Regions from separate parts of the Streptomyces sp. NPDC056486 genome, predicted to be linked through region 3. Evidence: riboswitches for the same ligand, from Rfam matches in the RefSeq annotation. Region 3 holds a riboswitch; each other region holds the start of a gene.
The links. Region 3 has a riboswitch for S-adenosylmethionine ahead of ACFQ7F_RS41610 (putative leader peptide). Riboswitches for the same ligand answer to the same signal wherever they lie in the genome.
Positions count from the first base shown of each region.

Region 1 (5,510 bases), on a different contig from region 3:
CCGTCCGGTCCACCCGGACGATCACCCGTCGGCCGGTCCCGACCTGCTCCCGCAGCGCGACAAGCCGTTCCTCCACGTCGTCCCGCCCCGCCCGCTCCCGCAGGAAATCCGCGTCGGCCCCGAGCCCGTGCACCCCGATCCGCGTCCCCGACGTACCGCCGATGACGGCGACGCAGCACTCCGTGAACGCGTCCGCCCACCGCCCCGTCAGGAACGCCGCACGGTCGGCCCCCAGGATGCCGCGAAGCAACTGTTCCGCGACGTCGTCCGGCAGCATCCGGAAGTAGTCCACCGGCGCCCACGGCGTGTGCGAGAAGTGGCCGATGCGCAGGTCGGGGCGGAGTTCGCGCAGCATCCCCGGGACAAGCGCCAGGTGGTAGTCCTGGACGAGGACCGCCGCGCCCCCTGCGGCGCTCTCCGCGAGCGCCTCGGCGAAGGCCCGGTTGTAGGTCTCGTACGACGCCCACTGCGCCCGGAACTCCGGGCCGAAGGCCGGTTCGAGCGGCGTTTGGTACAGCATGTGGTGGACGAACCAGAGCACGGAGTTCGCGATCCCGTTGTACGCGTCGGCGTGCACCTGCGGGTCGATGTCGAGCATCCGCACCCCGGGTTCACCGACCCCGCGCCGCACGGCCTCCCGGTCGCCGTCTCCCAGCGCCGCGCAGACCCACAGGGAGTCCCCGGCGGAGTCGCCGATCGCGCTGAGCCCGGAGACGAGTCCTCCGCCGCCCCGCTTGGCCGTCAGCTCTCCGTTCTCCTCCAGGGAGTACGTGACGGGGCCGCGGTTGGACGCGACGAGGACCTGGGCGGCGGCGTGCTCGGAGACCATGTGCCGAAACCTAGCCCTTACCGGCAGGGCTCAAACGTGCGGCAGGACCCGGGGCGGACCCGCCGTATACGTTCGCGTGCCCGGCGTAGAGCCGGGCCCGTTGGCCACGCCTAGGGCCTCAGGGTCCTTCTGCTCCGCGCCGCCGCCACCGCGAGTACGCCGAGCACGCACAGCGAGAACGCGAGGCCCGCGTACAGCATCGTGCGCGATTCGCCACCCGTGTCGACCAGTTCACCCCGACTGCTCTGCTGCTCGTTCGCGTGGTCGAGCATGCTGTGACCGGCGCTGTGACCGGCGCTGTGACCGATGGTCCTGGAGTTGCCGTACAGCGATACGTCGTGACGCACGTCCGCTGCTGCGGCGGCGCTCAGCGCCCCTGCCGTGAGACCGACGGTGGCCACGACCACGCCACCGATGCGTCGCACGCTTCTCAATACCTGCCTGACCCGCATAGATACCCACATAAGTGGGGAATGTAGACAAAATGCCCGGTCTTGGATGGTTACGCCACGCGGCGGGCCGCGTACTCCGCGATGCCGGACATCGGCGGACGCTCCTCCGTGTCCACCGAATGGGTCCGCGGTTCGAACCCGTGCTCGCCCCGCTCGAACTGTGTGAGTTCGGGGCGTACGTGATGACCGAGCGCGAGCCGGACCTGTGCCGTCCGGTAGATCGCCGCGGCCATCCTGCCGAGCGCCTGCCCGTCCTGATGCCGGTGCTTGCGCACGCCGACGTCGACCTGCGCGAGCGCGTCAAGGCCCACGGTGTGCAGCGCGTCGACGAGCAGGCCAAGCTCCACCCCGTAGCCGACGGGGAACGGCAGCCGCTCAAGGAGGGACCTGCGTGCCGCGTACTCGCCGCCCAACGGCTGGACGAACCCCGCGAGTTGGGGCCAGTGCATGTTGAGCAGCGGGCGCGCCATCAGCTCGGTGACCCGGCCGCCCTGACCGGCGGTCCCGGCAAGGGGCCGGTCGTACATCGCCTTCACGAAGTGCACGTCGGGCTCGGTCAGGAGCGGGCCCACGATCCCGGTGACGAAGTCCGCCGAGAACTCCTTCAGGTCCGCGTCGACGAACGCGACGATGTCACCGCCGGTCACCAGAAGCGAGCGCCACAGGACCTCGCCCTTGCCGGGCACGGCCGGGATGCGCGGCAGGATCTCGTCCCGGTGCACGACCCGCGCGCCCGCATCCCGCGCGACCTCGGCCGTACGGTCCCGGGAGCCGGAGTCGATCACCACGAGCTCGTCGACGAGGGCGGCCTTCTCGATGAGCTCGCGGCGGATCTCGGCGACTATCTCGCCGACCGTCTCCTCCTCGTCGAGCGCGGGCAGGACGACGCTCACCGAGGCTCCCGACGCCCGTTTGGCGGCGACGAGCGCGCTGAGCGGACGGTCGGCAACGGACCAGGAACGCCTGGTCAGCCAGCGCTCGGCCTCTTCCAGCACGGGTGATTCCTCCTGTGTGTGGCCTACATGTGATCCATCTCGCGGTTCGGACGACTATCTCAAGGGTCCAGGCCGTCGGTTACAGTCTTGAACAACGCGGATGACCATCGCATGTCGGGGGTCGGCGCGTAACAAATGCCCTGGGGCCCCTGAAGCCCCGGCGCCATACCGCTCATCCAGAGGGGCAGAGGGATACGGCCCGTTGAAGCCCCGGCAACCATCCCGCCGACCGCGCACGCGAGGTCTCGGTGGGGAAGGTGCCAATTCCGTCTCGCGACGAGATTCGTCGCGGGGAAGATGAGGAGAAAGGGCCTCGCCTCCATGGCTGCGCAGACTGTCGCAACGAACGAAACCACCCCTTCCACGGCTTCCAACTGGGGCTCCGTGGATCTCGGCCCCGCGTCCGGCCTCTCGTGCCGCGAGTGCGGTGAGCTTTACGCCCTGGGCCCGATCTTCGCCTGCGAGGCCTGTTTCGGCCCGCTCGAAGTCGCGTACGACCTGCCGACCGGCGACCCCGAGGCGCTCCGGAAGCAGATCGAGTCCGGCCCCGCCAACATCTGGCGCTACGCCCCGCTGCTTCCCGTCCCGGCGGACGTCGCTCAGAAGCCGAACATCAACCCCGGCTGGACCCAGCTGGTCAAGGCCGACAACCTCGCCCGTGAGCTCGGCGTCGAGCAGGGCAAGCTCTTCGTCAAGGACGACTCAGGGAACCCGACGCACTCCTTCAAGGACCGTGTCGTCGCGCAGGCCATCGAGGCGGCGCGCGCCTTCGGCTTCACCACCCTCTCCTGCTCCTCCACCGGCAACCTCGCCGGCGCTGTGGGCGCCGCCGCGGCCCGCGCCGGCTTCCGCTCCTGTGTGTTCATCCCGCACGACCTGGAGCAGGGCAAGGTCGTCATGGCCGCGGTCTACGGCGGAGAGCTCGTCGGTATCGAGGGCAACTACGACGACGTGAACCGCTTCTGCTCCGAGCTCATCGGCGACCCGCTGGGCGAGGGCTGGGGCTTCGTCAACGTGAACCTGCGGCCGTACTACGGCGAGGGCTCCAAGACCCTCGCGTACGAGATCTGCGAGCAGCTCGGCTGGCAGCTGCCCGACCAGCTGGTCATCCCGATCGCATCGGGCTCGCAGCTCACGAAGATCGACAAGGGTCTCAAGGAGCTCATCAAGCTGGGGCTCGTGGAAGACAAGCCGTACAAGATCTTCGGTGCGCAGGCCGAGGGCTGCTCGCCGGTGTCGACCGCCTTCAAGGCCGGGCACGACGTCGTGCGCCCGCAGAAGCCGGACACCATCGCCAAGTCCCTCGCCATCGGCAACCCCGCCGACGGGCCGTACGTCCTGGACATCGCGCGTCGCACGGGCGGTGCGGTGGAGGACGTGAACGACGAGCAGGTCGTGGACGCGATCAAGCTGCTCGCGCGGACCGAGGGCATCTTCGCGGAGACCGCGGGGGGTGTGACGGTCGGTGTCACGAAGAAGCTTCTTGAGGCCGGGCTCATCGACCCCACCTTGACCACGGTGGTGCTGAACACGGGTGACGGGCTCAAGACCCTGGACGCTGTTGCCGAAACGTCTCAGGCGACCGCGACGATCAAGCCCAGCCTCGATGCATTCCGTGCCGCGGGTCTCGCCGACTAGTCGCCGTAGGGCCTGATCGCCGTCGACGGGCGGCGGTCGTGGTCCGTCCTCGCGCAGTTCCCCGCGCCCCTTAAGGGGCGTATTTCTCCCCCTGTATCAAGAGGTGAATCCCATGAGCGTCAACGTTCGCATTCCCACCATTCTTCGCACCTACACCGGCGGCAAGTCCGAGGTCGCCGCCGAGGGCGCGAACCTCTCCGAGGTCATCGCCGATCTTGAGGCCAAGCACGCCGGTATCGCGGCCCGTGTCCTGGACGATCAGGGCAAGCTGCGGCGCTTCGTGAACGTGTACGTGAACGACGACGACGTCCGCTTCGAGCAGGGCCTTGAGACCGCGACGCCGGACGGCGCCGGTGTCTCGATCATTCCCGCCGTCGCGGGCGGTTGCTGAATCCGCCCGAAAGCACGCAGCGTTACCTCTATTGCCCCCTCCGCGAGAGAAGCGGAGGGGGCAATTCTGTATGGTTGAGCGCGGTACAGTTGGGAAGCAAGCTTCGCTGTTTGTGCCGTGCGCATATACGAAGTCGGCCCGGGGCCGACAAGAAGTAGCCAAAGCGCCTTGCCTTTTTGAGCCTATTGCGGCATTTGTCTGGCCCGACTTGCCCTGAACTCCGGCAAATTCTCCGCATATTTCCGATCGCGCGTGCCCAGAATTCTCGTCCGATTGACCTGTTGCAGAGGGCAGTTGGACAGATACATTCAGCGGCGGTCGACGCGTTCCGGCGCACGCCTCCACAACCCATTGGGGGGGTGAGGTCTGACCCGGGCCCGCGAAGTGCGGGTCCGTGCAAGGGCCAGTAATAGGGGAGTTAGGCATGGCTCAGGGCACCGTCAAGTGGTTCAACGCGGAGAAGGGGTACGGCTTCATCGCGGTCGACGGTGGTGCGGATGTTTTCGTCCACTACAGCGCGATTCAGATGGACGGTTACCGCACCCTTGAAGAAGGTCAGCGAGTGGAGTTCGAGATCTCGCAGGGCCAGAAGGGTCCGCAGGCGGACATGGTCAAGCTCGCCGTCTGATCTCGGCGCGATCGGCCAGCGACTTAGCGAGTGACGAGAGGCTCGTATCCCGACAGGGGTACGGGCCTCTCGTGCGTCCCGTCGCACGTCCCGCCGCGTGTGCCGCCGCGTGTGCCGCGTTGCGTCCCGCCGTACGCCCCGGACGCGCGCCCCCTCATGTGTCTGGGATCCGTAAGAGGCGCTTGCACTCGTAGGGGTCGAGTGCTAATCATTGGCGTTAGCACTCTCCCAGTGAGAGTGACAGAACTTGGGTCGGATCGGTGAGGCTCGCAAGCCGGGTGGGGCAAGGAACCACATGGCTCGCAGGCCGTCCGTCGCGGGCACCGATGCGATCCGGAGCAGCATTCCACCCCTGTCCGGGAGGACCACTTCACATGGCCAAGATCATCGCGTTCGACGAGGAGGCACGGCGCGGCCTCGAGCGCGGCATGAACCAGCTCGCCGACGCCGTCAAGGTGACCCTGGGCCCCAAGGGTCGCAACGTCGTCCTCGAGAAGAAGTGGGGTGCCCCCACGATCACCAACGATGGTGTTTCCATCGCCAAGGAGATCGAGCTCGAGGACCCGTACGAGAAGAT
Region 1 is NZ_JBHTSF010000025.1:10,744-16,253, forward strand. Features, by position in the region: gene ACFQ7F_RS13235 (trehalose-6-phosphate synthase) at 1-829, opposite strand, end outside; gene ACFQ7F_RS13240 (hypothetical protein) at 940-1,254, opposite strand; gene ACFQ7F_RS13245 (glucosyl-3-phosphoglycerate synthase) at 1,332-2,276, opposite strand; SAM riboswitch class I at 2,446-2,580, shown strand; gene thrC (threonine synthase) at 2,598-3,914, shown strand; gene ACFQ7F_RS13255 (MoaD/ThiS family protein) at 4,027-4,305, shown strand; gene ACFQ7F_RS13260 (cold-shock protein) at 4,730-4,933, shown strand; gene groL (chaperonin GroEL) at 5,308-5,510, shown strand, end outside.
Region 1: it holds a riboswitch for S-adenosylmethionine, as region 3 does, so the genes downstream of both, thrC (threonine synthase) here and ACFQ7F_RS41610 (putative leader peptide) in region 3, are expected to answer to the same signal.

Region 2 (5,510 bases), on a different contig from region 3:
TCCCTGTACGAGCAGCAGACGCACCACGTCCTCTGCCCGTGCCACCAGTCCACCTTCGACCTCTCCGACGGTGCCCGAGTGATCTTCGGCCCGGCCGGTCACGCGCTGCCGCAGCTGCGCATCGCCGTGAACGAAGAGGGCTACCTCGAGGCGCTCGGCGACTTCGCCGAGCCCGTCGGTCCTGCATTCTGGGAGCGCGGATGAGCACTTCGGCGAACGACAACCGTAAGAAGGAGGCGCCCGCCGGTGAGCGGGTCGCCGACTGGGCCGACGGCCGCCTGGGGATCTACTCCCTGGCCAAGGCCAACATGCGCAAGATCTTCCCGGACCACTGGTCCTTCATGCTCGGTGAGATCTGCCTCTACAGCTTCATCATCATCATCCTCACGGGTGTGTACCTGACCCTGTTCTTCCACCCGTCGATGAACGAGGTGGAGTACCACGGCAGCTACATCCCGCTGCAGGGCCAGCTGATGTCCGAGGCGTTCAACTCGACCATGCACATCAGCTTCGATGTGCGCGGTGGTCTGCTGATCCGGCAGATCCACCACTGGGCGGCGCTGATCTTCCTCGCGGCGATGTTCGTGCACATGATGCGCGTCTTCTTCACGGGTGCCTTCCGCAAGCCGCGCGAGGTCAACTGGGTCTTCGGTTTCCTGCTGTTCGTCCTGGGCATGTTCACCGGCTTCACCGGTTACTCGCTCCCTGACGACTTGCTCTCCGGTACCGGTGTGCGCTTCATGCAGGGCGCGGTCCTGTCCGTGCCGATCGTGGGCACGTACCTCTCGATGTTCCTGTTCGGCGGAGAGTTCCCCGGCGGCGACTTCGTGGCCCGGTTCTATTCGGTGCACATCCTGCTGCTGCCGGGCATCATGCTCGGCCTCGTGGTGGCGCACCTGATCCTGGTCTTCTACCACAAGCACACGCAGTTCGCGGGCCCCGGCAAGACGAACAAGAACGTCGTCGGCATGCCGCTGCTTCCCGTCTACATGGCGAAGGCCGGAGGCTTCTTCTTCCTGGTCTTCGGTGTCATCGCGATCGTCTCGGCGCTCGCCACGATCAACCCGATCTGGGCGATCGGCCCCTACCGTCCGGACCAGGTCTCCACCGGAGCCCAGCCCGACTGGTACATGGGCTTCTCCGAGGGGCTGATCCGTGTCATGCCGGGCTGGGAGATCAACGCCTGGGGTCACACGCTCGTCCTGGGTGTGTTCATCCCGCTGATCATCTTCCCGCTGGTCCTGGTCGCGATCGCGGTCTATCCGTTCATCGAGTCCTGGGTCACCGGCGACAAGCGCGAGCACCACATCCTGGACCGCCCGCGCAACGTCCCGACCCGTACGGCCTTCGGTGTCGCATGGATCACCTGGTACTTCGTGTTGCTCGTCGGTGGTGGAAACGACCTCTGGGCCACGCACTTCCATCTGTCGATCAACTCGATCACCTGGTTCGTGCGCATCGCCTTCTTCGTGGCACCGGTCCTCGCCTTCATCGCCACCAAGCGGATCTGCCTGGGTCTGCAGCGGCGCGACAGGGAGAAGGTCCTGCACGGCCGCGAGTCGGGCATCATCAAGCGCCTGCCGCACGGTGAGTTCATCGAGGTCCACGAGCCGCTCAACCAGGAGCAGCTGCACACGCTCACCGCGCACGAGCAGTACGCGCCGGTCGAGATCGGCCCCTCGGTCGACGAGAACGGCGTCGAGCGCAAGGTGTCGGGGCCGCAGAAGCTCCGGGCCAAGCTCTCCAAGGGCTACTACGGGGAGGACAACCAGATCCCCAAGCCCACCACCGAGGAGTACAAGGAGATCACGAGCGGCCACGGCCACCACTGATCCTCTGATGCTCTGACCACAAGGTCGCCACGGCGAGAGCCCCGTCCATGCATCCAGTGCATGGACGGGGCTCTTTGCCGTCCCCCGGGCTGGATAAGGTGTTCCTGTCCTACGCCTTAAACGAACCCAGGAGCGGCAGATGAGCGCTGTGACCCCCGCAGGAGGCAACACCGCGGCGGCCCGTTCCTGGCCCGGTGTACTGAACGGTCTTCTTGAGGGACGTGACCAGAGCACCGAGGACACGGCCTGGGCCATGGACCGCATCATGCGCGGCGAGGCGTCCGACGCGCAGATCGCCGGCTTCGTGGTCGCGCTGCGGGCCAAGGGCGAGACCGTGGAGGAGATCTCCGGTCTCGTACGCACGATGTACGAACACGCCAATGTGATCGAGGTGCCGGGCCGGACGGTCGACATCGTCGGCACCGGCGGTGACGGCGCCAAGACCGTCAACATCTCCACGATGTCCGCGATCGTGGCCGCCGGCGCGGGCGCGAAGGTCGTCAAGCACGGCAACCGCGCCGCCTCCAGCGCATCGGGAGCCTCCGACGTCCTGGAGAAGCTCGGGGTGAATCTGGAGCTGCCGCTGAACCGGGTGGTCGAGGTGGCAGAGGAAGCGGGGATCACCTTCTGCTTCGCCGTGAAGTTCCACCCGGCGCTGCGACACGCCGGCGCCGCGCGCAGCCAGCTGGGGATCAGGACCGTCTTCAACGCCCTCGGCCCGCTCACCAACCCGGCCAAGGTGCGGGCCCAGGCGGTCGGGGTCGCCGACGCGCGGATGGCGCCGATCGTGGCCGGGGTCTTCGCCGAGCGCGGGCACTCGTCCCTCGTCTTCCGCGGCGACGACGGGCTCGACGAGCTGACGACCACGGCGACATCGCGGGTCTGGGTCGTGCGGGACGGCGCCGTGCGCGAGGAGGCCTTCGACCCGCGGGACGTCGGCATCGACCTCGTCCCTGTGGAGGCGCTGCGGGGCGCTGACGCCTCGTACAACGCCGAGGTGGCGCTGCGCCTCCTGGACGGGGAGAGCGGCCCTGTGCGGGACGCCGTGCTGCTCAACACGGCGGCGGCCCTGGTGGCCCTCTCGCCGGGCGAGGGGAGCCTCGTGGAGCAGATCGGCGCCGGTATCGCGAAGGCGGCGGAGTCGATCGACTCCGGGGCCGCGAAGAAGTCCCTGGAGCTTTGGGTGGCGGCCAGCAACAGGTGAGTGTGGCGCACGCCGCAGTCCGGATCCCGGACTGCGGTGTGCACCGAGAAGATCGTGTGGCAAGATGCTGCGCAGGTCATGAGTGACAGCGATTAGGCCCCGGCTCGCTGTCCGGCAACCCTCCGTCCGTGGCGGGGTGCCCCGGGTGAAGACCAGGCCGTACGCAGCAAGGCGTATGGCAAGCGCGGACCCCTGCGCACTCGATGAGTGTCGTACCCCTGGGGTCCTGGTCCTCAAGGGAGCAGTCTCGTGAGCAAGCGAATGCGATAGGGCCTCGGGCCCCGTTCGCAGTATCCCCTCCGCCCGGCGAAGAGCGCCGCGCGTTGAGGCAACACCCGTACGCGGAGCAGTAGTTGTGCTGCCGCACGGGATCTTAGGCAGCTGTTTCGTCTTGCTCGCAGGGAGATATCGCCATGTCCGCACACCCCGCCGTCGCCCAGGCCACCGCCACCGAGTCCGCCGACCCCTGCTGTGCCGCGCCGCTCGCGGTCCTCGGCCGTGACGTCACCGTGCCGCTCGTGACCGGCGGCGAGGTGACCTACGCGGCGCTCGACTACGCGGCGAGCGCCCCGGCCCTGCAGCGCGTGTGGGACGACGTGGCCGCGTACGCGCCGTACTACGGCAGCGTGCACCGCGGTGCCGGGTACCTCTCGCAGCTCTCCACCGACCTGTTCGAGAGCAGCCGCGTCACCGTCGCCGAGTTCCTCGGCTGCCGCGAGGACGACCAGGTCGTCTTCACCCGTTCGACCACCGACTCCCTCAACCTGCTGGCCTCGGCCCTCCCTGCCGACTGCCAGGTCTTCGTCTTCGAGACCGAGCACCACGCCTCGCTCCTGCCGTGGCGCGACGCCCGTGTGACGTACCTGAACGCCCCGCGCACCGCCGAGCAGGCCGTCGAGACCCTGGAGCGCGCCCTCGCAGACCGTGACCCCTACGGTCCCGCCCTGGTCTGCGTGACCGGCGCGTCGAACGTCACCGGTGAGCTGTGGCCGGTCAAGGAGCTCGCCGCCGCCTCTCACGCGCACGGCGCCCGCATCGTTCTCGACGCCGCGCAGCTCGCCCCGCACCACCCCGTCTCCATCAGCGAGCTCGACGTCGACTGGGTCGCCTTCTCCGGCCACAAGCTGTACGCGCCCTTCGGCTCGGGTGTCCTCGCGGGCCGCTCCGACTGGCTGCGGGCTGCCGAGCCCTACCTCGCGGGCGGCGGCGCCTCGCGCAAGGTCGCGCGGCGTGCGGACGGCGGCGTGGACGTGGAGTGGCACGACACCGCCGCACGGCACGAGGCCGGTTCGCCGAACGTCATCGGCGTGTACTCGATCGCCTCCGCCTGCAAGGCGCTGACCGAGGCGGGCTTCGACGAGCTCGTCGCCCGTGAGAACCAGCTCATCGCGAAGGTGCGCGAAGGCCTCGCCGAGGTGCCCGCCGTGAAGGTGCTCTCGCTCTTCGGTGACGACGCGCCGCGCGTCGGTGTCATCTCCTTCGTCGTCGAGGGCTGGAACAGCTCGCACTTCGCCGCCGCTCTCTCCGCCGAGTACGGCATCGGCGTACGCGACGGCCTCTTCTGCGCCCACCCGCTGGTGCGCACCCTGCTCGGCACTGACCCGCAGACGCAGGGCGAGTGCGGTGCCCCCGAGGCCGCGCCCGGCGAGAAGTCGCTGAACGCGATCCGTGTCAGCTTCGGCGCGGGCACCCCCGACGAGCACGTGGAGCGTTTCGTGCGCGCCGTGAAGGAGCTCGTGGCGGACGGTGCCCGCTGGAACTACCGCACCGAGGAAGGCCGGTGCGTGCCGGACACCACGGCCGCCTGAGCCTTGGTCCGCCCCTTGGTCTGTCCCTTGTCCCGTCCCTTCAGGCGTGACCCCAGAACGATCATCCGCAGGGCCCGCTCGGTCGCGTCGGTGAGGAACTCTCCGCCACGGCCGAGTGCCTCGGTCAGCGAGACAGGCGCGGGCAGGATCGCGCTGTAGGCGTCCACGCCCTCCGCCCGTACATGGTGCGCGCCCTGGCCGATCGTGCCCGCCAGGACGAGGACCGGGCGGCCGAACCGCTTGGCGCGCCGTGCCACCTCTGCGGGGATCTTGCCGCGCGGGGTCTGGTGGTCGAGGGCGCCCTCGGCCGTGACGACGAGGTCGGCGCGGGCCAGGCGCGCGTCCAGGTCCAGATGGTCGAGCAGGACGTCGAAGCGGGGGAGCAGCTGGGCGCCGAGCGCCGCGAGACCGGCTCCCAGACCGCCGGAGGCGCCCGTTCCGGGGCCGAGGGAGAGGTCCGCCGTGACACGCAGGTCGCGGGTCAGGACGTACGCCCAGTGTTCTAGGGCCGCCGCCAGCTGTTCGACCTGGGTGGGCGTCGCGCCCTTCTGGGGGCCGAAGACGCGGGCGACGCCGCGCTCGCCGGTCAGGACGTTGAAGGGGTTGCAGGCGACGCGGATCTCGGTGTCCTTCAGGCGGGGGTCGAGGCCCGAGGGGTCGATACGG
Region 2 is NZ_JBHTSF010000030.1:25,839-31,348, forward strand. Features, by position in the region: gene ACFQ7F_RS14965 (Rieske 2Fe-2S domain-containing protein) at 1-204, shown strand, start outside; gene ACFQ7F_RS14970 (cytochrome bc complex cytochrome b subunit) at 201-1,832, shown strand; gene trpD (anthranilate phosphoribosyltransferase) at 1,972-3,036, shown strand; SAM riboswitch class IV at 3,111-3,227, shown strand; gene ACFQ7F_RS14980 (aminotransferase class V-fold PLP-dependent enzyme) at 3,450-4,844, shown strand; gene ACFQ7F_RS14985 (glycerate kinase) at 4,796-5,510, opposite strand, start outside.
Region 2: it holds a riboswitch for S-adenosylmethionine, as region 3 does, so the genes downstream of both, ACFQ7F_RS14980 (aminotransferase class V-fold PLP-dependent enzyme) here and ACFQ7F_RS41610 (putative leader peptide) in region 3, are expected to answer to the same signal.

Region 3 (5,510 bases):
CCGGTCCGCGTCGGTCCAGTTGTGCCGGCGCGCTTCTTCCGGCGTGGGGTACTGGATGGCGCCCTCGGCCGTGCGGATGCTGCGGACCCAAGGGCCGTACCCCGCGGCGAGTTCGCGGGCGGTCTCGTCGTCCTCGGCGACGACGACGTCCGCCGAGACGCTGACATAGGGCTTGTCGAGTACGTCGGAGGGCTTGAACGCGGCGCGGTAGCCGTCCGCGGCCTCGAGAACCGTGCCCGGGCTCACGTGGTAGTTCGCGGCGAAGGGCAGGCCGCCCCGACCGGCGACGTCCGCGCTCTGGCCGCCGCTGCTGCCCAGGATCCACACCTGGATGTCGGCGCCCTCACCGGGGACCACATGCGCTTCGATGCCGTCATCGGAGCGGTACGTTCCCGCGAGCAGGGCCAGGATGTCGTCGACCTGCTCCCCGTAGTCCTGCGACTCGGCGTGCGGCTGCTGGAGCAGCCTCCGCTGGAGGGCGACACGGGGTGAGCCGAGCAGGTGCTCGTAGGAGAAGCGTGCCGGGATCCGCAGCCCGTTGGGGGCACGGCCGTCGACGACGGGGGTCGCGGTCGGCGGCGCGGCGGCGGGTGTTCCGGGCGGCTTGCCGCCCGAGCGGCCGAGCCCCAGGTCGAGGCGCCCGGGATGCAGCGCGTCGATCAGACCGAACTCCTCGACCGTGGAGAGAGCGGTGCGGTGCCCGAGTTGCACGGCCCCTGCCCCGAGCCGGATCGTCGAGGTCGCGGCGGCGGTCAGGGCGAGGACTACCGCGGGCGATGTGCCTGCCACGCCCGGGTTGAGGTGATGCTCGGCGAACCAGTAGCGGGCGTACCCGAATCGCTCGGTCTGCCGGGCCAGGTCGATGGAGTTGCGCAGCGCCGCGTCCGCGGTGGAGCCGGACGAGATCGGGACCAGGTCGAGGACGCCGAGAGGGATGGCTGACATGTGTGGTGATCCTCCTCAGTGCTCGGCCGACGCGGGCACGGGTGTGGGTACGGGGGTGGGCAGGGAGAGAGGCACCCCGGCGTCTGTGTCGGCGTCGGGATGAGCCAGGCCGAGGTGGTCGCGCAGGGTGGTGCCCTCGTACTCCGTGCGGAAGACGCCGCGTTCCTGGAGCAGCGGGACCACGGTGTCGGCGAAGGCGTCGAGGCCGCCGGGGGTGATGTGCGGGACGAGGATGAAGCCGTCGCTCGCGTCGGCCTGGACGAAGGAGTTGATCGTCTCGGCGACGGTGGCCGGGGAGCCGACGAAGGACTGACGGCTGCCGGTCTCGATGACGAGGTCACGGATGGACCACTTGTTCGCGGCGGCGAGCTCGCGCCACTCCCGCGCGGTGGCCAGCGGGTCGCGGTACATCCGCACCTGGGCGCGACCGCGGGCGATGGTGTGCTCGCCGACATCCGGATCGATCTCGGGCAGCGGGCCCTCCGGGTCGTACGCGGAGAGATCGCGGTTCCAGACGAACTCCAGGTGCTTGATCGCGGTGGCGCCGCTGACCTGCTTGCGTCGCACCTCCCGGGAGAGCTCCTCCGCCTCGGCGTCCGTGTCCCCGAGGACGAAGGTCGCAGCGGGCAGGATGAGGAGCTGGTCGTGGGTGCGGCCGTGGCGGGCCAGGCGGCCCTTGACGTCCGTGTAGAACGCCTGCCCTTCCTTGAGCGTGCTGTACCGGCTGAAGATCGCGTCCGCGCCCGCGGCAGCGAACTCACGTCCCTCCTCCGAGTCGCCGGCCTGGAAGATGACCGGCCGGCCCTGCGGACTGCGCGGAACGTTGAACTGCCCCTGGATGTCGAAGTGTTGCCCCTGATGGACGAAGGCGCCCGCCTGGGCGTCGCTCAGGAACGTGCCGGTGCCTTGGTCGGCGACGATCTCGTCCCCGCGCCAGGAGTCGAAGAGCTCGCCCGCAGTGCTGAGGAATTCCTTCGCCCTTGAGTACCGCTCCTCCTGCGGGAGGAACCCGCCGCGGCGGAAGTTCTCACCCGTGAAGGCGTCCCAGGAGGTGACGACGTTCCAGGCGGCGCGCCCGCCCGAGAGATGGTCGAGGCTGGCGAACTGGCGGGCCACTTCGTAAGGCTCGTTGAAGGTGGAGTTGATGGTGCCGGTCAGGCCGAGGTGTTCGGTGACGGCGGCGAGCGCGGTGAGCACGGTGAAGGTGTCGGGGCGTCCGACGACGTCCAAGTCGTAGATCTCCCCGCCCTGTTCGCGCAGCCGCAGCCCCTCGGCGAGGAACAGGAAGTCGAATTTCGCGCGCTCGGCGGTCCGTGCGAAGTGCGCGAAGGAGCTGAACTCGATATGACTCCCGGCCTCGGGGTCGCTCCATACGGTCGTGTTGTTGACGCCGGGGAAGTGCGCCGCGAGGTGAATCTGCTTGAGCGGCTTGTCCGGTGACTTGCTCATGTCGGGTTCCTTCCGGCTCAGGCGGAGGCGGCGTAGCGGCTGGCGGGGCGGGCGAGGCCGAGGTGGCCGCGCAGGGTGTCGGCTTCGTACGCGTGCCTGAAGGCGCCGCGGCGCTGGAGTTCGGGCACCAGGCCCCGGGTGATCGCCGGGAGGTCGTGGCCGACGACGGCGGGGCGCAGCCGGAACCCGGTGAGCCCGGCCTCCCGCAACTCAAGGAGCAGGTCGGCGAGTTGGGCGGGCGTGCCGGTGAACACCCGCGCGTCACTGGTGTACGGGTGACCCGCGAGGGCGTCCAGACGCTCCCGGCGGGCCGCGGCGGCGGCCGGGTCGTCGTCGAGGAACACGACCAGGTCGCCGAAGAGGTGCAGGGGCTCATCGCTTCGCCCGGCCGCGTCCTGTTCGCCGCGGACCGCGGCGACGACGGCGCGTGCGTGCCCGGCGTCGCGCGGGGTGACGTATCCGATGTCGGCGGAGCGGCCGAGGAGCCGGAACGGGGCCTCGGTCGGGCCCTCGTGGGCGAGTGCGCTGACGAGGGGCCTGCCCTGCGGCGGCCGGGGCGTGATCGAGGGGCCCTTGACGCTGAAGTGCTTGCCCTCGAAGTCGATGTAGTGCAGCTTGTCGCGGTCGATGAAGCGGCCGGTGGCGACGTCCCGGATCTCCGCGTCGTCCTCCCAGCTGTCCCAGAGCCTGCGCACGGCTTCGACGTAGTCGGCCACCTCGTCGAAGAGGTCGACGGTCAGCTCCCGTACGTCCGCTCTGCCCAGGTCCTCGACGCTCTCGAAGGCGGGAAGCGTACGGCGCCCGAAGTGCGCGGCCTCATTACGGCGCGCCGACACCTGTACGCGTACGCCCGCGCGGCCCGCGCTGACGTAGTCGAGTGTGGCGATCGCCTTGGAAATGTGGAAGGGCTCCGTGTGCGTGGCCACCACCGTCGGCACCAGGCCGATGTGGCTGGTCAGCGGGGCGACACGGGCGGCGATGAGAACGGCGTCGAGCCGCCCTCGTACCTGATCCGTGCGTCCGTCGGGCTCGGTGAAGTGCGTGGACTGGAGCCCGAGCCCGTCCTCGATCGTCACGAAGTCGAGCAGGCCGCGTTCTGCTTCGGTGACCAGGTCGGCCCAGTACCGGGCAGTGAGCAACTCCCCTGGACGGGCCACCGGTTCGCGCCAGGCGGCCGGGTGCCAGCCCGCGCCGTCGAGCGCGACAGCGAGGTGCAGCGCGGCGGCGGGAGCGGAGGAATGCGAAGAATGGGGCAACGAAGGTGATGACGACACGAAAGGTGTGCCTTCCTGATCGACCGTACGACCGTGCGAGAACACCGGCCCCTCGGCTCCGAGGGTGCGGCGGCGGGGTAACGGGTCAGGAACGACAGAGCGCGCCGGCGACACGCTGCAGATCGATGTGCGGCCGGGAGTACAGATGCACCTGGCGGCTCGGCGCGATCACCATGACGCGTGGAACGGACGCGAACGGCACCGGCGACAGGGGCGGCACAGCTGACACAGGTGGCACGTCCGTCACCTCCACCTTTCCGGCCCGGCGGGCCTGGGGCCTCGCCGGTCTCGCGCTTGCGGGACCCTGGACGGGCACCGCCTGGTCCTCACCTGGAGCACCCCGCCGCGTAGGAGGGTTGCCGGTCAGCAAGCCAGGGCTTGACGCTGACACTCGTAACCTGCTCGGGACGTTACGTGAGGTCGTAGCGGTGCGCAATGCCCGTGGATCATGGGCGTTCTCACATCGCCGACCGTGCCTCGTCGTCCGTCTCCGTCAGCCTCAACCACCGGGCCGCTCCTTCTGTTCCGGGTCCGGGCCTTCTTCTGTTCCGGGTGCGGCCTTCTTGACGGAGCCGGGCACCCGGACTCAGACTTCCGGGGACGGTCACGATTGTCAGCGCCCGCCCGGCAGGGTTCCTGCCCGAGCGGGTCATCGGCCCCGGCCCGCTGACGGGCAACCCTTCCTCCGCGACGGGGTGCCCCGGGTGACGACCGGGTCCCGCCGTGGCGGCGGGGCAAGCGCGGCCCCGGATACAACGGGCCTCGACGGCAGGGCTGGTGGACATGTCCAGGGCGGTCGGTGAGAGGAACAGCATCCCGCGGCCTCTCCTGTCCGCGCCCCGGCCCCGCCCTCGCGTCCTGACCAGACGCCTGCACATCGACCTGCTGCGCGTGTGCAGCGCCTCGGTTCCAGCTGTCTGACGTCCGCACAGCGTCCACGCACCAGTGACGCCTCCGGGACAAGAAGCCTCATCACTGCGGCCCTCTGCGGCCACGGATCCCCCTCTCCCCCCGCTGTGCCACCGGCCCGCGCGCGCCGCCGGTCGGTGCCCTTCCCCTCCCTGGAGAGCCATGCCCGAGATCACGTCGCACCGTTCCCGCACTGTTTCCCGCCCGGCTTCCCCCGCGGATTCATGCTCCCCGCGCGACACCGGCCCAAGCGGTGTCCGCCCACGCGATGCCGGACCACGCGGCACCTGTCCCACGCCGATCCGCAGCCGCATCGGCGACGACCTCGCAGGCGGCTTCTACCCGGCACCCCACCGCTACCACCTGTATCTCTCGGCGGAATGTCCGGACTCCTTGCGCGTCTCGATCACCCTCGACCTGCTCGGTCTCAGGGACTCGGTCACCACCACCCTCCTGGCGCCGCACGCCACCGCGGCGCTCGACTCCCTGCACCGCTATTACGAGGCCACCGAGCACCACTTCGAAGGGCCGCTGACCGTTCCGGCCCTGTGCGACCGGTGGAGCGGGCACGTCGTCAGCAACCACACGCCCGACATCCTGCGCGACCTGGCCTGCCGCCTTGCCGCACACGGCAGTGGCCCGCTGCCCGTCCTGCGCCGACCGGCCCTGGCAGCACGGATCGACACCTGGCACGAGCTGCTCGCCGGGCCGCTCGCCCCCGCGACGCTGGACCGGCTCGACTGCCGTCTTGCCTCCCACTCCTACCTCGTGGGCGACGAACTCACCGCGGCGGACGTGGACTTGTGGGCGACGCTCGTCCACCTCACCCCGGACGCGGCCGAGGCGACCCGGTCCCGTCCCCACGTGCGCGCCTATGTGCGCCGCCTGCACGACCACCCGGCCTTCCACGCCAATCGCCCTCGGTCCGGCGGG
Region 3 is NZ_JBHTSF010000209.1:4,312-9,821, reverse strand. Features, by position in the region: gene ACFQ7F_RS41625 (LLM class flavin-dependent oxidoreductase) at 1-945, opposite strand, end outside; gene ACFQ7F_RS41620 (NtaA/DmoA family FMN-dependent monooxygenase) at 961-2,394, opposite strand; gene ACFQ7F_RS41615 (LLM class flavin-dependent oxidoreductase) at 2,412-3,650, opposite strand; gene ACFQ7F_RS41610 (putative leader peptide) at 3,754-3,843, opposite strand; SAM riboswitch class IV at 3,954-4,067, opposite strand; SAM riboswitch class IV at 4,271-4,415, shown strand; gene ACFQ7F_RS41605 (glutathione S-transferase C-terminal domain-containing protein) at 4,740-5,510, shown strand, end outside.